2 linked regions of the Aliamphritea hakodatensis genome follow. The protein of the gene in region 1 interacts with the protein of each later gene in a pairwise test. Links are inferred from orthologs where the notes say so. Each region holds a gene or a part of one and is shown in the gene's direction. Other genes may lie near its edges. The genes, in order: PCI15_RS03260 and PCI15_RS20350.

Region 1 (17,409 bases):
AGTACTCGCTGACAGCTGATCCGGCGCCAGCCTTTACGGCATGGTCTTCCAGCGTGATTAAGGTGTGATGATCTGCCAGCAGTGTCAGAATCATCTGCTGATCCAGCGGTTTGACGAAACGCATATCAATGATGGTGATATCCGTCTCCTCCCCCAGCGCTTCCGCCTGACTGAGCAGGGGACCGAAGTTAAGGACGGCAACACCACTGTTGCCCCGGCGGATCTCACGTGCGCGGCTTAGCGGAACCGGGGTAGCCGGAGCGGTTTGTATCGCGGTACCGCTGCCACGGGGGTAGCGAATCGCTGCCGGCCCCTGATGCTGGTAACCGGTTTCCAGTAAATTCAGTAATTCCTGTTCATCCGCCGGCGTCATGATGACCATTTCCGGAATGCAGCGCAGAAAACTTATGTCATAGCAGCCCGCGTGGGTTGCACCGTCTTCGCCGACCAGCCCGGCCCGGTCAATGCAGAACAGGACGTCCAGGTTCTGAATCAGGACATCGTGAATCAGCTGATCGTAGGCCCGCTGCAGAAAGGTCGAATAAATGGCGACGACCGGCTTCATGTTGCGGTAAGCCATACCTGCAGCCAGTGTTACCGCATGCTGTTCGGCAATGGCAACATCAAAAAATCGCTCCGGAAACTGCCGGGAAAATTCCACCAGGCCGGAACCTTCACGCATGGCGGGGGTGATTGCGGTCAGTCTGGCGTCTTCTGCTGCTTTATCTGTCGCCCACTGGCCAAAAATATGGGCAAAGGTCGGTTTGCTTTTGGCTTTTGGCTTACCGATAGGGTCGATTTTGGCGATGGCGTGATAACCGATCGGGTCTTTTTCTGCCGGGGCGAAACCTTTACCTTTCAGCGTGGTAATGTGCAAAAACTGCGGGCCAGACTGGTTCAGGCTTTGTTGCAGCGCCTGCAGCAGGGCCTGAATGTCGTGACCATCCACCGGACCGGAATAGTTAAAATCCAGTGCTTCAAACAGTGCGGCGGTTGTTTCTCCCATATTATCTTTGAGGTTTTTGGCCAGATAGGTGGCCAGCCCGCCTTCGTTATGGGAGATCGACATGTCATTATCGTTGAGAATTACCAGCAGGTTGCTGCCGGTATGTGCGGCATGATTCAGTGCTTCAAATGCCATGCCGGCGGTCATTGCGCCGTCGCCGATAACGGCAACGGTGCGGCTGTCGATATTTTGCAGCTTATCTGCAAGCGCCATGCCCAGCGCAGCACTGATAGAGGTGCTTGAGTGCCCGGTACCGAAATCATCGTAGGGGCTTTCGCTCTGCCGGGGGAAGGGGGCCAGACCGTCCTTTTTGCGGATGGTCAGCAGCTCCTCTCTTCGGCCGGTGAGTATTTTATGTGGATAACTCTGGTGTCCCACATCCCAGATCAGGTGATCTTGTGGGGTGCTGAGGCAGTAGTGGAGGGCTATTGTCAGTTCAACAACGCCCAGCCCGGCACCAAAGTGGCCGCCGGTCTGGCCGACGCTGTAGAGCAGAAAGTGCCGCAGTTCCCGGGCCAGCTCATCTAACTGATCAGCAGGCAGCTGGCGCAATTGATCCGGCTGGTCGAGTCGGTTCAGCAAAGGAGTATCGGGGCGGGTCGTGGGAATTTCAAAAAACATCAGCGTGGCAATCTTCAGCAGCGGATTAGTATTGGCGTTCTACGATGTAATCCGCTAACCAGTGCAGTGGTTGGGCAGCATCACCATATGACTGGATACTAGCATGGGCCTGTTCGTTTAGTAGGGCCAGTTTTTGTTTTGCCCCCGCCATGCCAAGCAGCGCCGGATAGGTGGGTTTATCCTGTTCGGTATCTGAGCCCTGAGGTTTGCCCAGGGTCTGGGTGTCCCCTTCAATGTCCAGAATGTCATCCTTCACCTGAAAGGCCAGACCAATATGCCGGGCGAAGGTGTCCAGAGCCTGCAAGTCTTCGGTGGTGGCATTGCCACTGCTCAGTGCACCCATTTCAATGCTGCTGCAGATAAGTGCACCGGTTTTATGGCGGTGCATATTCTCCAGCTCGTCCAGGGTCATCATTTTGCCAACATGGCTGAGATCAATTGACTGGCCGGCAACCATACCCATCGCACCGCTGCCCCGGGCCAGAGAGGCCAGCATCTGTAGCTGTGTGGCAGGGCCGAAAAGCTCTGCAGGCTTGCTCAGCAGTTCAAATGCGAGGGCTTGCAAGGCATCGCCGGCAAGAATGGCTGTCGCCTCGTCAAACTGGATATGGCAGGTCGGTTTGCCGCGGCGGAGATCATCATCGTCCATTGCTGGCAGATCATCATGTACCAGTGAATAGCTGTGGACACATTCGATTGCGCAGGCAGCATTATCGGCTGCATCAAGGTTGCCCGCGAGCAGCTGGTTGGCCATATATACCAGCAGCGGCCGCACCCGTTTACCGCCATTAAACAGTGAATAACGCATTGCTTCCTGTAACAGGGGCGCAGCAGTCTGGCTGGCCATGTGTTGCTCCAGGGCCTGGTCAACTCTGCTGCGGTACCGGTTGAGTTGCTGCTTCATATCCACAGATTATTCCTCCGGCAGTTCAAACGGTGTTTCCTGTAACTCACCATTTTGCTTAATCAGTAGCTGAACTTTCTGCTCGGCATCGCTTAGCATGGTCTGACAGCTTCGGGTCAGCCGCACGCCTTCTTCGAAGGTATGCAGTGACTGCTCAAGGCTGAGGTCGCCCTTTTCGAGTTCTTCAACCATGCTTTCAAGCTGGCCAAGTGCTGTTTCAAAATCGAGGGGCTTCTTAGATGCAGGCATTAGCGAAATTCTCAAATAATCTAGCAGCTTAGTGCGTGTTGGGTTTATTTAGACTGGCATATTGTACTGTAAATAGTACGATATAGGGCAAGTAAAGAAGGGCCCTAAATCAATCGTTTGAATCTTGCCTGTCACTTGATGTAGATTTTTATGCGGATGAAGCTAAAGTATTCGTCTGGTCGGGGCGATAACACTAAGTGGATTAACTTTTTCAAAGTGGATTTGAGTTTATGACGCTGAGGAGTACAGAGTGGATTTAGCAACGCTCGTTGGGTTATTAGGTGCATTTGGTATCGTAGTCGCAGCGATGGTAACCGGTGGCGACGTAGGGACGTTTGTTAACGTGCCATCACTGCTCATCGTACTGGGCGGCAGTCTTTTTGTTGTGCTGATGAAGTTTACTCTGGGCCAGTTCCTGAGTATCGGTAAGGTGATGGGCAAGGCGTTTATGTTCAAGTCCGTGAAGCCTGAAGATATTATCGCAGAAGCCGTTGATCTGGCGGATGCTGCCCGTAAAGGTGGTCTGCTTTCGCTGGAAGATAAAACAGTCAGCAGTGACTTTATGCAACGTGGCATTCAGTTACTGGTAGACGGTCACGACCCGGACATTGTCCGCGGCCTCCTGAATAAAGAAAAATCTCTGACCACTGAGCGTCATGAAAGCGCCTGTGACATTTTTAAGGCGATGGGTGATGTCGGGCCTGCGATGGGCATGATCGGTACACTGGTTGGTCTGGTACAGATGCTGTCCAACATGAGTGACCCTAAGTCGATCGGCCCTGCGATGGCGGTTGCCCTGCTGACAACACTTTACGGTGCGATGCTGGCAACCATGTTTGCACTGCCGATCGCAGATAAACTCGATGGCCGTAAAGCGGAAGAAGAGCTGAATCAGTCGCTGATTATCGATGGCCTGCTGGCAATTCAGGCCGGTCAGAATCCCCGGGTTATTGAGCAAATGCTGCGCAACTACCTGCCTGAGAAAAAACGGGCAGTGGCTGAAGGGTAACGCGGATGAGTGATGAAGAAGAAAAATGCCCCCCCTGTCCCGCGGGGTTACCGGGCTGGCTAGCAACCTTCGGCGACCTTATGTCTCTGTTGATGTGCTTCTTCGTATTGCTGTTGTCTTTCTCAGAAATGGACGTGCTGAAGTTTAAGCAGTTGGCCGGCTCTATGCGTGAAGCCTTTGGTGTTCAGAATCAGGTAAAGGTTGCTGATATACCTAAGGGTACCAGTATCATTGCTCAGGAATTCAGTCCGGGCCGCCCGGAGCCTACGCCGCTGAATGAAGTCCGTCAAATGACCACAGACAACGATCTCCAGACGCTGGATATACGCACTCAGGAAGGTGAGTCTGAAGTCAGTGAAGAAGAGAAGAGTGAGACTCAGGAAGAGCTTCGGGAGCTGTTAGAGCAGATTGAGGAGCAGGCCGAAGCGCAGGCTAAAACGGATGCTGTTTCCTTTGCCGCTGCCTTGCAGTCAGAAATTGGCCAGGGAAGCGTAGAAGTTGAGACTGACGGTAAGAAAATTATTATCCGTGTAAAGGATAAAGGATCTTTCAGCTCCGGCTCTGCAGAACTGAAGTTCGCTTATATTCCTGTGATGGCCAAGATTCGGGATGTTTTACTGACTGTTCACGGTAAGGTTGCTATTGAAGGGCACACGGATAACATTCCGGTATCCGGTGGTCAGTATGAATCCAACTGGGGATTATCCACAGCACGGGCTTTATCGGTTGCCCATGAGTTATTTGCGGACCCGAGAATTGATCAGTCACGGTTCAATGTGGTCGGTTATTCAGATACCAAACCGCTGGCGCCTAACGACACTTCACTGAACCGCAGCACCAACCGGCGGGTTGAAATCATTGTTCAGAAAGGGGCTGATCCTGAAGCGCTGGAAAAAATTAAAGCCGGGGATGCTGAAGTTTTCGGACCGCTGACCCCACAGGAAGTCTTCTGATATAAAAAAACCCGGCACAGGCCGGGTTTTTTATACATACGCATTGCTTACTTGGAGTTATCCAGCATGTGCTGAATAGCTGCAGTCAGCTCACTGTCAGTACAGTTTTGGCAGTTACCCATGGGTGGCATAACATTCAGGCCACTTTTCGCGGTTGCCAGCAGGCCATCAACGCCTTTTTCTATACGGGTTTTCCAGGCTTCAGGGTCGCCTACTTTTGGCGCACCGGCTACGCCGGTCATGTGGCATGCCAGACAGTAAGTGTTGTATACAGTTGTGCCGTCACGTTCAGCAAAGGCGGCTACGGGTGTCAGAAGTGCAGCAGCAGTTGCTGCCAGTAATAATTTTTTCATTGTAATTCCTTGAGGCCTCTAATGTTTGGCTAGAGCAAAGGTGAACACAGAAACCCTGTGGTGAACTTCTATGCTGGGATCAGTTTAGAAACTCGGGATGGCGTCTGTAAATAGCCAGAACAGATAAGAATTGAATCTGTGTCAAGGAATGCTTAATTTTTCCGGAAACCTGCCGATTAATTATGTGTGGCACGAAGATTCATAGCATACATTGCCTGTTGATGCTGTGAAGATTCTTTGGCGTCACGGTGTTTATGCTGAAGGAAACACTGCTGGTGAAACTGCCGGACCATGTCTGCGGGTGCGTCAGTAATTTGCAGAATTTCATTTAAGCTTAAGCCCTTACGGGTTAACTGAAGTATCTGGTGTTGCAATGAGTTCATCGTCATTGTTTTAATCCTATAGCTGATTCTGGATATCAGTTTTAGCAGTAAGATGTGACAAAATCATTGCAATGGTCTAATTTCATTAGGGAAAGAGCGGTATTTTCTTGAATGGGGATACTTTGTTGGTATATGTTAAAAGTCATACAATAATTGTAAGATCTGTTTAATTAACAAGAATCTGACATAGCAACGGAACGCTGTTAGCTGCTGGCTGGGGAATAATATGGATAAAAATGCAACTTCTACGACCGTTTCAAATCGGCATGATCAGTCTACGTCTGCTGGGGCGAACCCGACTAATCTTAGGTCCTGTTTTGATGCGGAAGAATTAGCACAGAAACTGGGCTTCGTATCTTTTTCGACCGATTTTCTGATTCGCTGTTACCGGGTTTTTGACGGTGACATCAAAGCCGCGATTATTTTTAATGTAATCTCACTGTGGGCACTGCGCCAGCGTGAAGATGAAGAGGCGAAACAGTCGGTACCGGGTTTCTCCTGTAATAATCATTCGATCAGTATTGCGACCGGTATTCCGTACGAAACTGTACGGCGTAAGGTAAAAAGCATGGTTGAGAATGAATGGCTGTACTTCAGCGATTCTTCCCATGTGGTACTGAATGCGGAAAAATGGCAGCAGGTTCTGGGGGATGTGATAGATCCGGAGCGCTGTGTTGTTGGCTATGTTCGCAGTACCGACGTGTCGCCTGATTTTGCAGGCCGTAAACGGATGGGCTCCGCGGCAGACCGCCGCACGTAATGTGCCAGATACGCTGGAAAAAGCTGCTTTTATAGCAGCTTTTTTTTCGCCTGGATTTTGTCAGGCTGAAATTTTAAATCTTCAGTAATAACAAAGGATAACGTTTAAAAAGGCTTTGCGGATAATAAAAAGTGCTATTGCACGATGCTGAAAATCCTTGTAAATCAAGGTTGTATACTCACCAAAGTGAGTAAGCTAAGTGATTGATTTTTTGACTTAAGAAGCTTTGTGTAACACATTTATATCTACAAATATTCCTGTTTAAGTTTGCAGGAGAAAAGCCGAGAGATAAGTAGTACCCGGAAAATTGAGAGATACGCATATGACTAATGAAACCAGGGAAGAGTTACAGTTGCCGGAAGAGATCTCAATTGTAAATATCGGTGAATGGAAAGATAAATTCACTGACCTTCTGGAATCTTCTGCTTCAATTTCAATAAACGCTGCTGACCTGACCCGGGTCGACACGGCAGCGGTTCAGTTGCTCGTTGTATTCATCAAAGAGTTGCAGTCACACAATATTGATTACGAGTGGCAGAACCGGTCTGCTGAACTGGATAAGGTTGCCCGCCAACTGGGACTGGCATCCATGCTGCAACTCGGGTCAGCATAAAAAATAACGGATTACGGAGAATATTAAATGGCAACCATCTTAGTTGTTGATGATTCGGCTTCTTTACGAAATATGGTGACCTTTACCCTGAAGCAGGAAGGTTATCAGGTTGTTGAGGCCGGTAATGGTCAGGAAGCGCTGACCAAGGCAAAAGGCGGCCGCTTTGATCTGGTGCTTACCGATGTGAATATGCCGGTCATGGACGGTATCACTCTGTGTTCTGAGCTGCGTAAGCTGCCGACGTTCAAGTTCACCCCGGTACTGATGCTCACCACTGAAAGCTCCGCTGATATGAAGCAGCAAGGGAAAAGTGCCGGTGCGACAGGCTGGCTGGTAAAACCTTTTAATCCTGAGAAGTTGATCAGCACAATCAAACGCGTCGTACGGTGATCGCCTATGAGTATTGATCTTTCGCAGTTTATTGCAACCTTCCTCGAAGAGAGTTACGAAGGTTTAGAAGTCATGGAATCGAGCCTGCTGGACATGGACTCGGCAGACGAAGAAACGATCAATACTATCTTCCGTGCTGCCCATTCCATAAAGGGGGGCGCGGGAACCTTTGGTTTTAATGAAGTTGCAGACTTTACGCACCGTGTAGAAACCCTGCTGGATGAAATGCGCAGTGGTAAACAGGCTGTCACCGGCCCGCTGGTCAATCTGTTGCTTGAGTCTGTCGACTGTATCAAGGCTTTGCTTGAGTCCGTACAGGGGGGCGCTGACGCTGATCCGGAAATGCTTGCCAGCGTACAGAAAGGCCTTGAAGTTGCACTGGGGGAGGCGCCGGCAGAAGCGGTACCGGTAGCCGAAAGACCGGCAGAAGTAGCGACCGTTGCCAGTGTGCCTGCCGGTTGGCAGATCGATTTTCAGCCCCACAAAGACCTGTTACAGCAAGGCCATGAACCCGCGTTTATGTTCGAAGCGCTGGAGGACTTTGGTGAACTGAATGTTCAGCCTGACTGCTCAGGGTTGCCTGCGCTGGCAGCGCTGGACCCTGAATTGCTGCACATTAACTGGCAGATCGGACTTACCTCCGACTGCAGCGAAGACGATGTTAAAGAAATTTTCGAATGGGTTGAGGACGAATGTGATCTGAGTATCAGCCCGTTATGCATAACGCCGGCGGCCGGCTGGCGTGTCGAATTTATTCCCGGTGCAGACATTGTTCAGACCGGTAATGAGCCTTCGCTGATGCTGGACACCCTCACTGATCTTGGTGAACTGACAGTTGAGGCGAATCTGAGTAACTTGCCTGCACTGGCCGACCTGAACCCGGAGCTGATTTACCTTTCCTGGCAACTGACCCTGGAATCCGACTGTGACGAGGCCTCTGTCCGGGAAGTCTTCGAGTGGGTAGAAGATGAGTGCGAAATTAATGTATCTGCGCTGAGCGGTGCTGAAGAGGCTGTACAGGCCACAGAGGCTCAGCCTGCTGCCGTTGCAACTGAAACAGCCCCGGACAGCCCTCAGGCACCTGTCAGTGAGCCGGTTACGCCTGCCCCGGCAGAGCCTAAAACACCGGCTCCGGCAGCTGCGGACAAAACGCCGGCTGCCCGTAAGCCCAAAGCAACCGAAAGCAGTTCCATCCGGGTGGATACAGACAAGATTGACGCACTGATAAACCGGGTTGGAGAACTGGTAATTACTCAGGCGATGCTCGGACAGATCGGTCAGGAACTGATGGAATCTACCGGTGCTGATTTCGAGCGGTTGCAGAGCGGTCTGGAGCAACTGGAACGTAATACCCGTGACCTGCAGGAAGATGTGATGCGGGTAAGAATGTTGCCGATCAGCTTCGTGTTTAACCGCTTCCCACGGCTGGTACATGACGTCAGCGGTAAGCTGGGTAAGAAGGTGGACCTGGTAATCTCCGGTGAACAGACCGAAATAGATAAAACTGTGATGGAGAAAATCGGCGATCCGCTGGTACACCTGATCCGTAACTCTCTTGATCACGGGTTGGAAACACCGGAAGAACGGCTGGCGGCCGGAAAGAATGAAACCGGTACCGTTCAGCTGAATGCTTATCATCAGGGCGGCGTTATTGTTATTGATATCATCGACGATGGCCGGGGGCTGAATACCGCCAGAATTCGCCAGAAAGCACTGGAGAACGGGCTGATCACTGAAGATCAGGCGATGACCGATCAGGAAATCGATGAGCTGATATTTAAGCCGGGGTTCTCCACCGCAGAAGAAGTCAGCGACCTGTCCGGCCGGGGGGTCGGAATGGACGTGGTACGGCGGAATATTGAATCACTGGGGGGCAACGTCAGTGTCCGTTCTGATCCGGGCAACGGAGCTAAGTTCAGTGTCAGCCTGCCGCTTACCCTGGCCATTCTTGACGGCCAACTGGTAAGGATTCATGACCAGACCTACATTTTACCGCTGGTATCAATCGTCGAAACTTTCCAGGCAGATAAAAAATCCCTGAGTCCGATCGCCGGGGAAAATAAATTGCTGCATTTCCGTGATGAATATATCCCGCTGATATCAATGCGTGCGCTGTTTAAGTTACCACCTGAGGCCAAAGAAGAAGGCTTTGCCGGCAGTCTGATTGCAATCGTTGAGAACGGCGGTCAGAAAGTGGGACTGGTGGTGGATGAACTCTATGGCCAGCAGCAGGTTGTTATCAAAAGCCTTGAAGTTAATTTCAAACCGATTGAAGGATTTGCCGGTGCAACCATTCTGGGAGATGGCAGTGTCGCACTGATTCTGGATGTCACGGGGATCATAAAACGGGGCCTGAGTGCGGGTATGGCGCACTCTGCCAATACGGGTAACGGCGGGCTTCAGGCCGTGCCGGACAGGGAGAATGTTGCATGAACAGCCATGAGCTGGGCGATGACCTTACCTACAGTGAAGATGGCCAGCAGTATCTGAGCTTTCTGCTGGAAGATGAAGAGTATGGCATTGATATTCTGCGGGTTCAGGAACTGCGTGGCTGGGCACCGGTCACCCCGATTCCGGAAATGCCGGACTATCTGCGCGGTGTTCTGAATCTGCGCGGTGCAATTATTCCGGTCATCGACTTGCGGTTACGGTTTGGCTTGCCTGCTCTGGTGTATGGCCCGACCACTGTGGTTATCGTGATCAAGGTACAGAGTGAAAAAGGCGAGCGAATCATGGGCATCATTGTCGACGCAGTCGCCGAGACATACACGCTGGCAACCGGTCAGATTCAGGTTTCCCCGCAGATAGGCGGGGTCATCAATTCCGAGTTTATCACCGGTCTGGTGGCTCATGATGACAAAATGATTGTGCTGATGGATATCGATCAGCTAATGAATTCAGGTGAACTGGCGGTAGCAGCGCCGGTAGCCGGTTAGACGCGCAGTACAGGTTTTTTAAAGGAGAGAGCATGAAGATTAATGAGCCGGTGACCGACCGGGAAGTCAAACTCAGAGACGGTCAGGAACTGGTTACTAAAACCAATCTTAAAGGCATCATTACTTATACCAACCCGGACTTTGTTGAGGTCAGTGGTTTCAGTGAGGATGAACTGGTTGGAAAAAATCATAACCTGGTGCGTCATCCGGATATGCCACAGGCGGCCTTCAAAGATCTTTGGAGCACACTTAAGCTGGGCCGTCCGTGGAGCAAGCTGGTAAAAAATCGCTGCAAGAGCGGTGATTTTTATTGGGTAAAAGCTAACGTAACACCGGTCTTTAAAAACGGTGAAATTGTTGAGTATATGTCGGTCCGGACCCGGCCAACTCAGGATGAAATCGTTACGGCTGAGGCACTGTATTCAACCCTGCGCGGTAAAGATGCCAGCCTGCCAAATCCGGATAACATTAAACCGACAAACCTGAAAGGCAAACTTAACCGTTATACCCTTTCAGGACTGGCAGCCGCCGTGATTGTGAATGCCGCTATTTATGCACTGGGCCTGCCGGCAGAAGGGCTGATGGCCGGGCCACTGCTGGCATATCTGATCATGGCTTTCGGTTCAAAACGGGTGCTGGATAAAGAAGTAATTTCCCCTGCTCAGGACGCGCAGCGTCATATGCTGGATGTTTCAGAAGGCAACTATCTTGAACCGATTCCGATCGAAGAACCCGGTGAAGTGGGTGAACTCAAGCGCAGCGTTAAAATGCTGGCAGTGAAGCTGGGTTTTGAAGTGAATGATGCACGGGAACAGGCCAAGCGGGCACAGCGGATTAAAGTCGCTCTGGATAATGTTTCTTCCAATGTCATGCTGGCCAACAATGAAGGTGAAATCATCTACTGTAACGATGCCGTTATTCGGATGATGAGCAATGCTGAAGCGGATATTCGTGAGCAACTGCCTGATTTTGATGCCAATGCGCTGGTCGGTGCGAATTTTGATATCTTCCATAAGAATCCTGAACATCAGCGCCGTATGCTGGACGCTCTGAAATCCACCCATAATGGTCAGATTGAGGTAGGGGCACGGACCTTTAACCTGATCGCCAACCCGGTGATTGATGAACAGAACAGCCGTTTGGGCACAGTGGTTGAATGGGCCGATGTGACAGACCAGCTGAATGCTGAGAAGCAGGTGGAAGAGCTGATCAGTCAGGCTTCAATGGGGCAGCTGGATCAGCGCCTGGATGTTGATATTTACACTGGCTTCATGAAGAACATCGCCGAAGGCGTGAATCAGATGCTGGATGCGGTCGTGGTCCCGGTACGCGATGTGAAAACTGTACTGGAAGCGCTGGCGAAGGGTGATTTGACCCAGGAAATGAGCGGTGAGTATCACGGCGAGTTTGCAGAACTGAATGATGCGTTAAACAGTTCGATTCGTAACCTTGAGAACATGGTGGGTGAAATTCGCAGTGCCGGAGCCAGTATTAATACCGGCTCGTCTGAGATATCCAGCGGTAATACCACGCTGAGCCAGCGTACAGAAGCGCAGGCGGCGAGCCTGCAGGAAACCGCGGCCAGTATGGAACAAATGACCAGTACAGTTAGGCAGAACGCAGATAATGCGGATGAGGCCCGTAAGCTGGCAGAAAATGCGCAGTTACTGGCTGAAAAAGGCGGTGAAATTTCGGCCCGGGTTGTGACATCTATGGGCGATATCAGTGCCAGCTCCAGCAAAATTGCAGAAATTATCAGCGTCATTGATGAGATTGCGTTCCAGACTAACCTGTTAGCGCTTAACGCTGCCGTTGAGGCCGCCAGAGCGGGCGAACAGGGACGCGGTTTTGCAGTGGTAGCTTCCGAAGTACGTAACCTGGCCCAGCGCAGTGCCAGTGCTGCTAAAGAAATTAAAGAGCTGATCAGCGACAGCGTTGAGAAAGTTGAGGAAGGGGGCGTATTTGTTGATGAATCCGGTAAAGCACTGGATGAAATCATGGGCGCCATTAAAAACGTTTCCGGGATTATCAGTGAGATTGCCTCGGCCAGCCGTGAACAGGCCATCGGCATTGAAGAAGTGAATGTGGCGGTTACCCAGATGGATGAAGGGACTCAGCAGAATGCGGCACTGGTGGAAGAAGTTGCTGCGGCGTCCTCTTCTATGGAAGAGCAGGCTGAACAGCTGCAGCGTCTGGTGAGCGCATTCAGGGTCAGCGGTATGAATGAAACCGCTAACAGTCATGTGCGTATGGCACGGGTACGTTCACTGGTATCAGACACCCCGGTTGCGGCCAGCCCGGCAACAACCCGTCGCAATAATGTTAAAACCGCGCCGGTAGCCGCTGGCAGTAATGATGAATGGGAAGAGTTCTGATTATACCGGTGTAAGACAGGAAGGCGCGCTGTAATGGCGCGCAAATAAAGCCAGGCACCCCAGTTTTTGAGGTTAAAGGATGGCAACAACAACCGCCCGAGAGCGTGAGTTCGTTTTCACAGATAAGCACTTCACAAAAGCCAAGCAAGAGCTTTATGACTATGCCGGTATCGCACTGGCCGATCATAAGCAAGATATGGTGTATAACCGGCTGGTGCGCCGTTTACGGGAGTTGGGGCTGGACAGTTTCGATGAATACTTTCAGTGTCTTGACGGCTCACCTGCGGAGTTTACTCAGTTCATTAATGCGCTGACGACCAATCTCACCGCTTTTTTCCGGGAGCGGCATCATTTCGATTATGTGAAGACCCGGATAATTCCGGAAATTGAGAAAAGCCCTGAGCGCCGGTTACGTATCTGGTCTGCTGGATGTTCGCTGGGGGAAGAGCCCTACAGCCTGGCCATCAGCTTGCTGGAAGCGGGGCTTGATCCGGCCAGTTTTGATGTGAAAATTCTGGCAACCGATATTGATTCCAAAGTGCTGGCCAGCGCCAGAACCGGCGTCTATGAACAGAGCCGTGTTAAATCGCTGCCAAACGCGACGGTACACAAATGGTTCCTGAAAGGAAAAAACCAGAACGATGGCCGGGTAAAGGTGCGTCCTGAGCTGCAGAAAATGGTGGCGTTTAATCACCTGAACCTGATGGATGAATGGCCGATGAAAGGCCCGTTCGATTTTATTTTCTGCCGCAATGTAATGATCTATTTTGATCAGCAGACCCAGGCCCGGTTGTTGCAGCGCATGGCCGGGCTGTTGAAGCCCCGTGGGCATTTATTTGTTGGGCATTCGGAAGCCCTGGCGCGTCATCAGAGCAATTTTGAACTGATGGGGAAGACTATTTACAGGAAGGTAAACTGATGCTTGCAACAAAGCCACCAGCGCCTAAACCCATGCGGGGTTTTGAGCACATGAGAGCATTCTGGGAGCCAAAGTGGGAGTGCTATGCGATTAAGGTTCAGCCCGGTGCGTTCTGTATCAGTAAGGAAAAGGTCGTACTGACAACCGTCCTCGGTTCCTGTATTTCTGCCTGTATCTATGATCCGGAGCTGAAAATCGGTGGCATGAACCACTTTATGTTACCCACCAGCAATATGAAGGATGATGGTGGACGTTCCATGCGCTATGGTTTGTTTGCGATGGAACAGCTGATTAACGGGTTACTGCGTCTGGGCAGCCGCCGGGAAAGCCTGCAGGTAAAACTGACCGGTGGCGGCGATATGATGCAGGGGATAACCAGTATCGGACAGCAGAACATCGAGTTTATAAAAGACTATGTTACCGCCGAACAATTACGGGTACTGGCGGCAGATTTCGGTGGCGATCAGGCACGTAAAGTGGCTTTTTTTCCCCAGGAAGGGCGGATGCTGGTTAACCGCATGGATCACAGGGATGACCAGCGTCTGATAGAAGAGGAACGTTCATACCGTCAGGATGTTGATTGTCATCTGGATGATTCAGACGTGGAACTGTTTTAATAAGGAAAGTTATTTATGACGAAAACCAGAGTACTGATTGTTGACGATTCGGCGGTGGTACGCAGTGTCATCAATGAGATGTTGTCTGCTGATGCTGATATTGAAGTCGTCGGTGAAGCTGTCGATCCCTATGATGCCCGGGACAAAATTAAACAGTTACGCCCGGATGTACTGACTCTGGATGTGGAAATGCCCAAAATGGATGGCATTACCTTTCTGCGTAATCTGATGAAACTCAACCCCATGCCGGTGGTGATGTTATCCACACTGACCCAGGACGGAGCTGATGTGACACTGCAGGCACTTGAACTGGGAGCTGTAGACTTTATTGGTAAGCCGTTGGCAACCAGCCTGGACAGTCATCTGGAAAACTTCCAGACCGACCTGATTAATAAAGTCAAAGCCGCAGCCGGCGCCAGCCAGAAGCTGCGTTTTCGCCGCAGCCGGACTGAGCCTGCAGAACAGGTTGCCGCGCCGGCGCTGATCAGTAAAGACCGGCCCGGTGATCAGATGCGGGTCATTGCCGTTGGTTCATCAACCGGAGGGACCGAAGCCCTGCGTGATCTGCTGACCAAGTTACCGGTCAATATGCCGCCAATTGTGATCACTCAGCATATTCCCGCCAGTTTCAGTGAACGTTTTGCCAACCGTCTGAATACGGTGTGTGATCTGACGGTTAAAGAAGCACGGGATGGTGATGTGCTTGAAACCGGACATGTCTACATTGCGCCGGGATCACAGCATTTACTGGTTAAAAAACACGGTTTAAAAATGGTGTGCCGGCTGGATGACAGCGGGCCGGTTAACCGCCATAAACCGTCAGTTGAAGTGTTGTTTAATTCCCTGTTGGAAGTGCCTCCGTCTAATGTGACGGCGCTGATGTTAACCGGCATGGGGGAAGACGGGGCCAAAGCAATGAAGCGTCTGGCGGATGCCGGCGCACATACCATTGCTCAGGATGAGGCTTCCAGTCTGGTGTGGGGCATGCCGGGCGCCGCTGTAAAATATGGTGCAGCCAGGGAAGTGGTTGCACTGCAAAGAATAGCTGGACGGTTAATGCAGCATCTTAACCGTTAGCGCAAGTGAGGTACTCTGTTATGTGGCAAAAGAAAACCCTGGCGGGACTGGTAATAGCCGGTGCGCTGTTACTGGCGATGGCTCAGTTGTTGCCTGTGCCGCAAGCAATTGTCTGGATAGCAATTGCCGCTGTGTTTGCCGGCGGCATTGGTCTGTTGTGTGAACCCAAGGCAGAAAAGGCGGTTAAGCAAAAGGTTGAAGCTGTATCTCCGGAGCATGTGGACGGTGAACTCCAGCATGCCATGGTAGAACTTTCACAGACGCTGACCCATGAAGCGCTGATTGTTAATCAGGAGATCGCCCGTGTTGACGCGCTGATTAAAGAAGCCGTGGTACTGATGTCAGACAGCTTTCACAGTTTGCATGGTTTGACCAGTCAGCAGTCAGAGCTGACGGCGCAGATTATTACCCGTACAGAGGAAGAAGAAAGCCACGGGGCAGCAGAAGAATTTAATATTCAGATGTTCATTAATGAAACGGGCTCAATACTCGATCAGTTTGTACAGGTCATGGTGAATGTCAGTAAGAACAGCCTGGAAACCGTACATTACATTGATGATATGGTAGAGAAGCTGGATGGTATCTTCAGCCTGATCGAAAATGTAGAAGGCCTGGCCAGCCAGACGAACCTTTTGGCGCTGAACGCCAGTATTGAGGCGGCCCGTGCCGGTGAAGCAGGCCGCGGTTTTGCGGTGGTTGCTGATGAAGTCAGGGCCTTGTCTGTTAACTCCGGTGATCTGAATAATAAGATCCGTGAAGAAATGGCGTCAGCCCGGGCAACCATTGATACCCTGCGCAGTACGGTATCAGGAATGGCCGCGACGGATCTGAGTGATACCATCGGCACCAAGGAAAAGATGACCGAAATGCTGGCATTCATGGCCAGTAACGGCGAATTCATGAACTCTAAGGTCACTGAAATTTCCCAGCTGAGCATGCAAATCGACTCCACCGTAGATAACGCCGTACGGTCTTTGCAGTTTGAGGACATTGCCTCTCAGGCACTGAACTCAATGGAGCATAATGTAAACTCACTGAACGAAATTGCTGAGCTGGTGGATGATATGACCACCGCAGAGGGAAATCTGGATACCGCCGCTACCCTGCGTTGTCAGCATCGCTGTGAGGAGCTGAGGGTCACTGCCCAGACCCGGAATGAAGCCCGTACAGTGGCACAGAATGATATGGATGAAGGTGATATCGAGCTGTTCTGAAGCAGACAGCACGGTGACTGCCGATTGTTTCATCCCCCGGAACTGAACCATTAATACCTGAGGTATTCGATGTCTGTAACTGCAAAAACCTCCGATGATAAGAAAACCGTTGATATCTGCGTGGCTGAGCAGTTTGATTATTCAGCACATCAGTCTTTTCGTGAAGCGTACCGCTTTGTGGACCAGCCCGGCGCCATGTTCCGGGTGGATCTCTCTAAGGCAACCTATATGGACAGCTCTGCGCTGGGGATGATTCTGTTGCTTAAGGAGCATGCTGACACCCTGTCCGGAAAAGTGGTGCTGGCCAAGCCTAATCCTGCCGTACATAAAATTCTTTCCATTGCTAAATTCGATCAGTTTGTAACGATAGAAGCATAAATATGACAGTTGCGGAAAAGCTGCAGACAAATCTTAGTCTCGTACTCATCGCAGACGACATGACCCTGAATCAGCGGTTGCTGGAGAAGATGGTCGTCAACATGGGGCTGGTTGCCGAATTCGCATCGGACGGTTTCGAGGCGGTGGAAAAATATCTGGCGCTTAAGCCGTCCCTGATTCTTATGGATGTGAATATGCCGGGGATGGGGGGAATTGAAGCCGCACGGCAGATTAAACATCTGGCGGCGGATAATTTTATTCCGATTATCTTTGTTTCCGGTGCTGAGGGTCAGGATATCATCCGCAATGCAATCGATGCCGGAGGGGATGATTTTATTCAGCGGCCTTTTCCGTTTGAGTTGCTGGAAGGCAAAATTGTCGCCTTACGCCGTATTTCCGAGCTGTATCAGCAGGTTGCTGAGCTTAACCAGATTCGTCAGAGTGAGGTTGAAGTGGCTGAGCAGCTGTTCAGCGGCGCTATAGAATCCTCCAATGTGGGTCTGGAGACTATCCGGATGCATAAACAGCCGGCGACCACCTTCAGCGGTGATGTGCAGCTGACCGCCTATCGGCCCAACGGGGATCTGAATATTCTGCTGGGGGATTTTACCGGCCACGGCCTGACATCCACCCTGGGCGCGCTGCCGCTGGC
Region 2 (8,602 bases), 3.8 Mb from region 1 along the record:
AGTTTTGAAACTTATGCCGGTATCCGGATCCGCGGTTCCATTATTGATGAGGTTCGTCGGGGGGACTGGACACCCCGTTCAGTGCACCGTAATGGCCGTCGGGTTTCCGAAGCAATTCAGGCAATTGAATCCCGTACAGGCAGAGATGCCCAAGATGGGGAGGTTGCCGCCGAATTAAATATCACTATCACTGAATATCACGCATTATTGAAGGACTCCGCTGAGAGCCGGCTGTTCAGCTTTGAAAAGCTGATTGGTCCGCAGGAAGACGGTCCGGGCGAAAATATCGCCGCAGAGAATTTAAGTCCTGAAGATGAATATCAAGAATTGGGATTTGTTCAGGCAATCGCAACGGCAATTGAAGGTTTGCCGGAGCGGGAAAAATTAGTGTTGTCGTTGTATTACGACGAAGAAATGAACTTAAAAGAAATCGGTCAGATCCTGGGTGTCAGTGAATCCAGAGTAAGCCAGATTCATAGTCAGGCAGCGTTACGCTTGCGAAGTCGGTTAAGAGACTGGCAATAGCTGGCAGTCTGATGGATAGACACCGCTGGCTAGCGACAGTCAGATAGTTTTCCTGATGGAGGGATAGTCTTGAAGAAAGACATAAAAATACTTGTGGTAGATGATTTCTCTACTATGAGACGTATCATCAAAAATCTGCTCCGTGATCTGGGGTTTACCAATATTGTTGAGGCCGATGACGGTAAGACTGCTTTACCGATTCTGCAAAGCGGCAATATCGAGTTTCTGGTAACAGACTGGAATATGCCAATCATGACAGGTATCGATTTGCTTAAAACCGTGCGGGCTGATCCGGACCTGAAGCATATCCCTGTTCTGATGGTGACTGCGGAAGCGAAGCGCGACCAGATAGTTGAGGCGGCTCAGGCGGGTGTAAATGGTTATGTAATTAAACCGTTTACCGCTGCAGTGCTGAAAGAAAAAATCGATAAGATTTTTGAACGGCTGGGCTAGGTGGCGGCTATGTCTGAGACGATAGAGAATAAGGGAGCAAGTGGTTTTGAGCTTGAGTTGAAGCAGGATGCTGACAAGCTTGTGGAACATCTGGCAAACGGAGATGTTGGTGCAGCAATGACGCTGATCCACGACCTGAATGAAAAACGTCATCAGGCGCTGTATCACGAAGTCGGTACGCTGACCCGCTCACTGCATAATGCCATCGTCAGTTTTTCCGATGATGTCAGCAGCAATGCGATGTTGCAGGATTCCAAAGAGCACATTGCTTCAATATCTGATGCCAGTGACCGTTTGTCATATGTCATCGAGCTGACTGAAAGCAATGCTCATAAGACAATTGACAGTGTTGATATTTCACTGAACCTTGTATCCGAGCTGGAAGAAGGTTTCCGCCGCCGTCAGCGGCTGCTGGAAGAGTTCGATAAAGTTCAGCAGGACAAACCTGAGCTGGAAGGCCTGTATAAGCTTGCCTGCCAGCATGCGACTGATAACTCAGATGCCCTGGTTGAGCTGAAAGAGCGTCTGACAAATATCTTACTGGCGCAGGAGTATCAGGACATAACAGGACAGCTGATTAAACGTGTTATTCAGCTGGTTACCGACATTGAGTCACAGCTGGTTAGCCTGATGGAAGTTGCTTCCAGAGTTAATCGCCTGAATGGTATTGACGGTATGACGGCTGACGCAGAAGCGCTGGCTAAACAGAAAAAAATAATGGCTGAAGGCCCACAAATGGCAGCAAAAGATAATGATGAAGTTGCTTCCAGCCAGGATGATGTGGATGACCTCCTTTCCAGTTTAGGTTTTTAACAGGGGTAGGCAATGGCTTTAAATGTTGATCAGGAAATACTGGAAGATTTTTTGGTAGAAGCGGGGGAAATCCTTGAGCTTCTGTCTGAACAGTTAGTTGATCTCGAGCAGAATCCGAAAGACCGGGAGTTGCTGAATGCGATCTTCCGTGGTTTCCATACCGTTAAAGGTGGCGCCGGATTCTTACAGCTTGAGCCTATGGTTGACTGCTGTCACAGTGCGGAAAATCTTTTCGACATGCTGCGTAATGATGACTTAGAAGTCTCCGCGGCCTTGATGGACGTTGTATTACAGGCCCTCGATACTGTAAATGCAATGTTTGAAGATGTTCGCGGCGGAGAAAATCCGGAACCGGCACCTGCTGATCTGATTGCCCGGCTTGACGCTCTGGCTGCTGGGCAGAGCGTTGCAGTGGATGCGCCGGCACCGGCGGCTGCGGCTGAACCGGCGGCTGATCTGGGCGCGCAGTTTAATGAAATGGTTTCCGGTATGTCGGCAGCCGAAGACGCACCTGCTGCGGCTGGATCTGATCTGATTACCGAAGATGAATTTGAGTCATTGCTTGATGATTTGCACGGCAGTGGCGCACCGGGTGTTACCTCTGCTGCAAGGCCGCAAAGTGACCTGATCACTGAAGATGAATTCGATTCCCTGATGGATGAGCTTCACGGGCCTTCAGGAGCACCGGGTGCAAGCCCTGCTGCAGCGGCTACCAGTTCTATGGCTGATTCTGAGTTCGACCAGTTACTGGATCAGGCTGTTAAGCAAGCAACGGCTGCGCCGGCAGCAGCCCCGGCAGTGGAACCAGCCAAAGCGGAAACCCCTGCATCAGCCCGTACTGCTCAGGATGATCTGATCACCGAACAGGAATTTGAAAACCTGCTGGATGATCTTCAGTCAAAAGGACAGGGAGCATTTACCGATACACCTAAGCCTGAGCCTAAGCCGGTGGCGGCGAAAGCGACGCCGGCAAAAGCCGCGGATGCAAAGAAAGCGAATGTTGAGACCAATGTTCGCGTTGATACCCGCCTGCTCGATCAGATCATGAACATGGTTGGTGAGCTGGTATTGGTTCGTAACCGTTTGGTACGTCTGGGCGCTGATAACGAAGACTCCGAGCTGACTAAAGCGCTGGCTTCACTGGATATGGTGACCGGTGATTTACAAATGTCGGTGATGAAAACCCGTATGCAGCCGGTGAAGAAGGTCTTTGGTCGCTTCCCGCGTCTGGTACGTGACTTGTCCCGTCAGTTGAATAAAGAAGTACGACTGGAATTGCGCGGTGAAGATACCGATCTGGATAAAAACCTGGTAGAAGCACTGGCGGACCCGCTGATTCACCTTGTGCGCAACTCGATTGACCACGGTATTGAAATGCCGGATGAGCGGGTTAACCGTGAGAAGCCGCGTGAAGGTAGCGTACTGCTTTCTGCGGAGCAGGAAGGTGATCATATTCTGCTGGTTATCGAAGATGACGGTGCCGGTATGGATCCAAACAAGCTGCGTCGTCTTGCGGTTGAGCGGGGGATGCTGGATGTTGAAGCGGCCAATCGCCTGAGCGATCAGGAATGTTTCAATCTGATTTTTGCAGCCGGTTTCTCAACTAAAGAAGAAATATCTGACGTATCCGGCCGCGGTGTCGGTATGGACGTGGTTAAAACCAAGATTTCTCAGCTTAACGGTAAGCTGGAAATTGATTCCACGCTGGGTGAAGGCACCCGGATTGAAATTCAGGTACCGCTGACACTGGCAATCATGCCGACACTGATGGTGCTGCTGGAAGATCAGGCGTTCGCATTACCGCTGGTGAATGTGAATGAAATCTTCAGTCTGGATCTGACTCAGATTAACGTGGTTGATGGTCAGCAGGCGATTGTAGTGCGTGACCGCGCATTGCCGCTGTTCCATCTTAAGCGCTGGCTGGTTGACGGACACCAGGGCGATCAGTTGCCGGATCAGGGCCATGTGGTTATTGCCAATGTCGGTACTGTTCAGGTGGCATTTGTTGTTGATCAGCTGGTGGGTCAGGAAGAGGTTGTTATTAAACCGTTAGGCAGTGTTCTGTATGGAACGCCGGGTCTTTCAGGTGTAACGATCACCGGTGACGGCCGCATTGCGCTGATCATTGATATCCCTAACTTACTTAAGCATTATGCGTCTTAAATGAGTTATGCCATGCCTTCCTGGGCATGGCTCTCTGTATCATTTGTCGCCGGAGGAATGGATGGCGGTTAGGGTTCTTGTTGTTGATGATTCTGTTTTCTTTCGTAACCGCATTAGCCAGATTTTGCGCCAGGACCGGCGTATACAGATTGTAGGTACGGCTAAAAATGGCCGTGAGGCCATTCAGCAGGCGGTACAGCTGAATCCTGATGTGGTGACGATGGATGTGGAAATGCCGGTTTTAAATGGCATTGAAGCGGTTAAGGGCATTATGAAGGATGCGCCCTGTCAGATCCTGATGTTATCTTCTCTTACCCGTCGAAGTGCACGGGTAACACTTGAGGCGCTGGATGCCGGTGCCGCTGACTATCTGGAAAAAGACGCCAAACTCTGGATTGAGAAAGAAAGCGACGTTTCTGCTCAGGTGGTTGAAAAAGTACTGGCGCTGGGTAACCGGCACCGTTCTCATCCGCCCCGCCGGGCAACATCGTTAAGCAGCCGCGCCGATTCTGCACCTGTTGCACGGTCACCGGGTCTGGCACGGCCTGCGGCAACGGCTTCAAGAACAGCAACTGCTTCACCCGGTACGGCACCTGCTGCAGCTTCAGCTGCGCCGTCTCCTGCCGCACCGGCAGCCGGCGGTCACGATTCTGTTAATCGGGTTGCCTTTCCTGCCTGTAAAGTGGTGGTTATCGGATCATCAACCGGCGGTCCTGCTGCGTTGCAGGACATACTGCCCTCAATTCCGGCCAGTTTCCCTTATCCGATATTGCTGGTGCAGCATATGCCGAAGACCTTTACGTCGGTATTTGCCCAGCGTTTAAACGGAATCTGTCAGATTAATATTAAAGAAGCCGAAGACGGCGACGTACTGAAACCGGGGCATGCTTATCTCGCACCGGGTGGCAGCCAGATGATTTTTGAGCCCGGCCGGGGAGACCGGGTTAAAGTATTCCCAAGTGATGAACGGGTAACGTATAAGCCAAGCGTTGATGTCACTTTTGCATCAGCGGCAAAGATTCACAGTAAACATGTGCTAGGGATCGTGCTGACCGGCATGGGAGCTGACGGTGCTGAAGGGGCTAAGCTGCTGAAGCAGGCAGGCAGCCACATCTGGGCGCAGGATCAGTCTACCTGTACAATTTTTGGTATGCCTAAGGCCGTGATCAATGCCGGTGTTGCGGATCACATCCTGAAACTGAATGATATCGGACAGCTGTTGAAGAACAAGGGAGGGCGTTGATGGATCTGGTCAGCATTGGCGGGTTAGTCCTGGCGCTGTTAGCCGTTATTGGCGGAAATTATTTAGACGGCGGCCATCTGGATCAGCTTATAAATATTCCGGCGGCGCTTATTGTCATTGGTGGAACATTTGCCGCGTCACTGGTGCAGTCACCCAGTGAGGATTTTAAGCGGGGCATGTTTTTGCTGGGCTGGGCATTTGGCAAAAATAAACTGGATTTTGAACATGGTATCAGCCAGATCGTTGGCTGGTGTGCCACGGCCCGCCGTAAAGGCTTGCTGGGGCTTGAAGGAGAAATTGATCAGCAGGCTGATCCGTTTATTCAGTCCGGGCTGCAGTTGCTGGTGGATGGCCGGTCGGTGGATGTTATCCGTTCCTCTCTTGAAGCGGAGCTGGTGACCCGGGAATACCGTGATATTCAGGGCGCCAAGGTCATTGAAGGTATGGGGGGATACGCTCCCACGCTGGGAATTATAGGGGCTGTGCTGGGGCTTATTCACGTGATGTCTAATCTGGACAGCCCGGATGAACTGGGTGCCGGGATTGCGACAGCTTTTGTGGCAACTGTCTACGGTGTGGGTATTGCTAACCTTTTCTTCCTGCCGGTTGCCAATAAAATTCGCGCGCTGGTTCAACAGCGGTTTCATTATCAGGAAATGATGCTGGAAGGTCTGCTGTTTATTGCCGAAGGGCAAAGCCCGCGTATTATTCAGCAACGTTTGCAGGGCTACCTCAGCTAACTGTAAGAGGTATCAGATGCCCCGTCGCAGAGTACAGGATGACAGTTCACAGACCGACCGGTGGATAATTTCCTATGCGGATTTTATCACGATTCTGTTTGCCTTCTTTGTCGTGATGTACGCAATCTCATCGGTCAATGAAGAGAAATATAAAGAAATTTCGTCTGCGCTTTCAGGGGTATTCGCAGGCTTTGAGACGGATCAGTTTGAAGGGCCTGCCAATCAGGAGGCGCAGGCCGATTCTATCGGTATCGGTATTTTTGATGGCGGTGAATCAGATTCACACAGCCCGACTGTTAAAATTGTCCCTCCGAAGCCGGAAAACAGCGTTATTCTCGGTGAAATTGCCGATAAAACCCAGTTGCAGTTTAAAAAGCTGATCCGGGACGGACATCTCAAAGTTCAGAGTAATAATCTTTGGGTCGCCATTGAACTTGGGGCGAATCTGGTATTTCCGGAAGGGGGCGCACTGCCACCGATCAGCATTGATCCGTTGTTTGCAGACGTTGCCGAAATACTGAAAGAATATCCAAACCCAATCCATGTTGAAGGTTTCACTGACGATCAGTATATCTCGACCGATGAATTTCCATCTAACTGGGAACTGTCAGCAGCGCGGGCGGCGTCAATTGTGCGCATTTTGGAGCTTAATGGTGTTGAGCCACACCGTATGGCTGCTGTAGGGTTTGGTGAGTATCAGCCGGTGCGCGATAATGGCACTGAAGATGGCCGGCGGATTAATCGCCGGGCGGTTATCGTTGTATCGCGTGACCGCAAAACCCAGCGGGTAGTGGCAGCCTTTGGCAGCCAGCAGGTGAGTGAGGACGCAGTTAGCTCCGTGCTTGTTGAAGACCGGGCGACCCCTGCTGATATGGAACGGGTTGAAACGGAAGACGGTAAAGTAATTTTTAGGCGTAAAGTCCCTCGCAATGAGCTTGAGGTGGACAGGCTGACTCAGCCCGTCACGACGCCGGTGGAGACAGAACAGTAATGCAGATTTTGGCAATCGCAAATCAGAAGGGCGGTGTTGGTAAGACGACAACGGCTGTCGCTTTGGCTGGTTTAATGGCCGATGCAGGAAAACGGGTCTTATTGGTGGATCTGGACCCCCATGGCTCGATGACCAGTTATTTTAAATATGACCCGGATGAGTTGGAAAACAGCGTATATGATCTGTTTATGCAATCGCAGGTCTCGCTTAACCGTGTCGACAATATCCTTATGCCGACCACTGATCCGCAGATCGACCTGATGCCGGCGACGACCGCTCTGGCTACCCTGGAGCGTAAAGCCGTGGGGCAGGAAGGACTGGGGCTGCAGGTGGCGAAAGCGTTACGCTTACTTAAGGACCGTTATGATGTGGTGCTGATCGACAGCCCGCCGGTACTGGGTGTGCTGATGATCAATGCGCTGGCGGCCTGTCAGCACCTGTTGGTGCCGGTGCAGACAGAATATCTGGCACTTAAGGGGCTGGACCGTATGTTGCGCACCATCAACATGGTTAACCGTGCCCGTAAGCGGAAACTTGAATTCACCCTTATCCCGACATTCTATGACCGCTCGGTGGCTTCGTCAGTGAATTGTCTGCGTGAACTGCATCAGCGCTACCCTGAGCAGATGGCCAGTACGGTCGTTCCTGTAGATGCCCGCTTCCGTGTGGCCAGCTCAAAAGGTGTGACACCTTCTGCTTTGGATGACAGCAGTGCCGGTGTACAGGCTTACAGCCGGATTCTGCGCGTGCTTGGAGAGAGGTCAGAAAAATGACAGATACCCCATGGAGCAATCGCCAGCAGCAAATGGTGCAGGAATATCTGGACGCCCTGCTGACCGACCCGGAAGCCGCAGCCGAACAGCCTGAGATGCATACAGAACAGGAGGCTGCAGAGCCGCTTGCTGTTGAAGCGGAGCTGTCTGTGAATGAAACTGCGGCAGAGCCTGAAGCGCCTGCTCTGCTGAACGAAGCAGAAGAGCTTTACCAGGAGACGGCAGAAGTCGCCGTGTTATCTGACGACAACGATTCTGAAGCGCCTGGTGCTGCGTCTGATTCAGCAACGGTCTTGTCAGCAGAAATACCGTTGGCTGAGTATGAAACTGAAGATGATGTGTCTGTTGAGTTTGTGGATCAGGCTGAAGATTTGCTGGCCGGCGAAGAGCAAACGGTGCCTGCTGAAAGTGTGGCTGAGATACAGCCGGAAAGTGAAGAAGCGCTGGACGCAGCGTTGCATGCCATTGAGTCGGTGAAGGCGGCAGAAGAAGCAGAGGCAGAAGCAGAGGCAATCCCTGAATTTGATGCACCTGTTGCTGAGGTTAACAGTGAACAGCCCGCAGCAGAGGAACCTCTTGCGGATTTACCTGAGGATCTGGCTGCTGAAGACGGCATATCTACAATTGATGATCCGATCAGCGTTGCTGCGGAGCTGCTGCATGAAGAGCTGGATCAGTATGATGCTGATCCGTTTGAAGATGCCAGTGGGGCTGAACCGGTAAGCGTCTTACAGGATATCCCGGAAATTGCCACTGGGCCTGAAGCATTGCTGCCGTCTGAAGACTCCGCAGGTAGCTTTGAGGCGTTACTGCCCGATGAAGACTCTGCGGCAGAGATTGCAGCTGAAACAGATATATCAGCATCGGCGGATCTGGATGCCTATGTTGAAGATATTACCAA

The links.
Region 2: the proteins of PCI15_RS03260 (region 1) and PCI15_RS20350 interact in binary tests that used the Escherichia coli proteins (3 or more experiments, as listed by UniProt). The link is inferred for Aliamphritea hakodatensis from one-to-one orthologs.

What each region holds. Positions count from the first base shown.
Region 1 is NZ_AP025281.1:714,812-732,220, forward strand. Bases 6,927-9,960 are described here. They hold PCI15_RS03260 (chemotaxis protein CheA), read left to right. Parts: upstream 6,927-7,247; coding sequence 7,248-9,674; downstream 9,675-9,960. Other genes in these bases: PCI15_RS03255 (response regulator), read left to right, coding at 6,927-7,241; PCI15_RS03265 (chemotaxis protein CheW), read left to right, coding at 9,671-9,960. In the rest of the region: dxs (1-deoxy-D-xylulose-5-phosphate synthase), read right to left, coding at 1-1,627; ispA ((2E,6E)-farnesyl diphosphate synthase), read right to left, coding at 1,653-2,531; PCI15_RS03225 (exodeoxyribonuclease VII small subunit), read right to left, coding at 2,541-2,780; flagellar motor protein PomA, read left to right, coding at 3,031-3,789; PCI15_RS03235 (flagellar motor protein MotB), read left to right, coding at 3,795-4,742; PCI15_RS03240 (c-type cytochrome), read right to left, coding at 4,790-5,095; PCI15_RS03245 (hypothetical protein), read left to right, coding at 5,705-6,238; PCI15_RS03250 (STAS domain-containing protein), read left to right, coding at 6,561-6,851; more of PCI15_RS03255, read left to right, coding at 6,879-6,926; more of PCI15_RS03265, read left to right, coding at 9,961-10,177; PCI15_RS03270 (methyl-accepting chemotaxis protein), read left to right, coding at 10,210-12,552; PCI15_RS03275 (CheR family methyltransferase), read left to right, coding at 12,632-13,471; PCI15_RS03280 (chemotaxis protein CheD), read left to right, coding at 13,471-14,088; PCI15_RS03285 (protein-glutamate methylesterase/protein-glutamine glutaminase), read left to right, coding at 14,104-15,165; PCI15_RS03290 (methyl-accepting chemotaxis protein), read left to right, coding at 15,186-16,379; PCI15_RS03295 (STAS domain-containing protein), read left to right, coding at 16,449-16,757; PCI15_RS03300 (fused response regulator/phosphatase), read left to right, coding at 16,760-17,409. UniProt on the Escherichia coli protein: Involved in the transmission of sensory signals from the chemoreceptors to the flagellar motors. CheA is autophosphorylated; it can transfer its phosphate group to either CheB or CheY.
Region 2 is NZ_AP025281.1:4,481,468-4,490,069, reverse strand. What follows is about bases 1-2,889. They hold PCI15_RS20350 (protein phosphatase CheZ), read left to right. Parts: upstream 1-987; coding sequence 988-1,791; downstream 1,792-2,889. Other genes in these bases: PCI15_RS20345 (chemotaxis protein CheA), read left to right, coding at 1,804-2,889; PCI15_RS20355 (chemotaxis response regulator CheY), read left to right, coding at 607-978; PCI15_RS20360 (RNA polymerase sigma factor FliA), read left to right, coding at 1-525. Also shown: more of PCI15_RS20345, read left to right, coding at 2,890-3,954; PCI15_RS20340 (protein-glutamate methylesterase/protein-glutamine glutaminase), read left to right, coding at 4,016-5,197; PCI15_RS20335 (flagellar motor protein), read left to right, coding at 5,197-5,937; PCI15_RS20330 (flagellar motor protein MotB), read left to right, coding at 5,954-6,928; PCI15_RS20325 (ParA family protein), read left to right, coding at 6,928-7,701; PCI15_RS20320 (hypothetical protein), read left to right, coding at 7,698-8,602.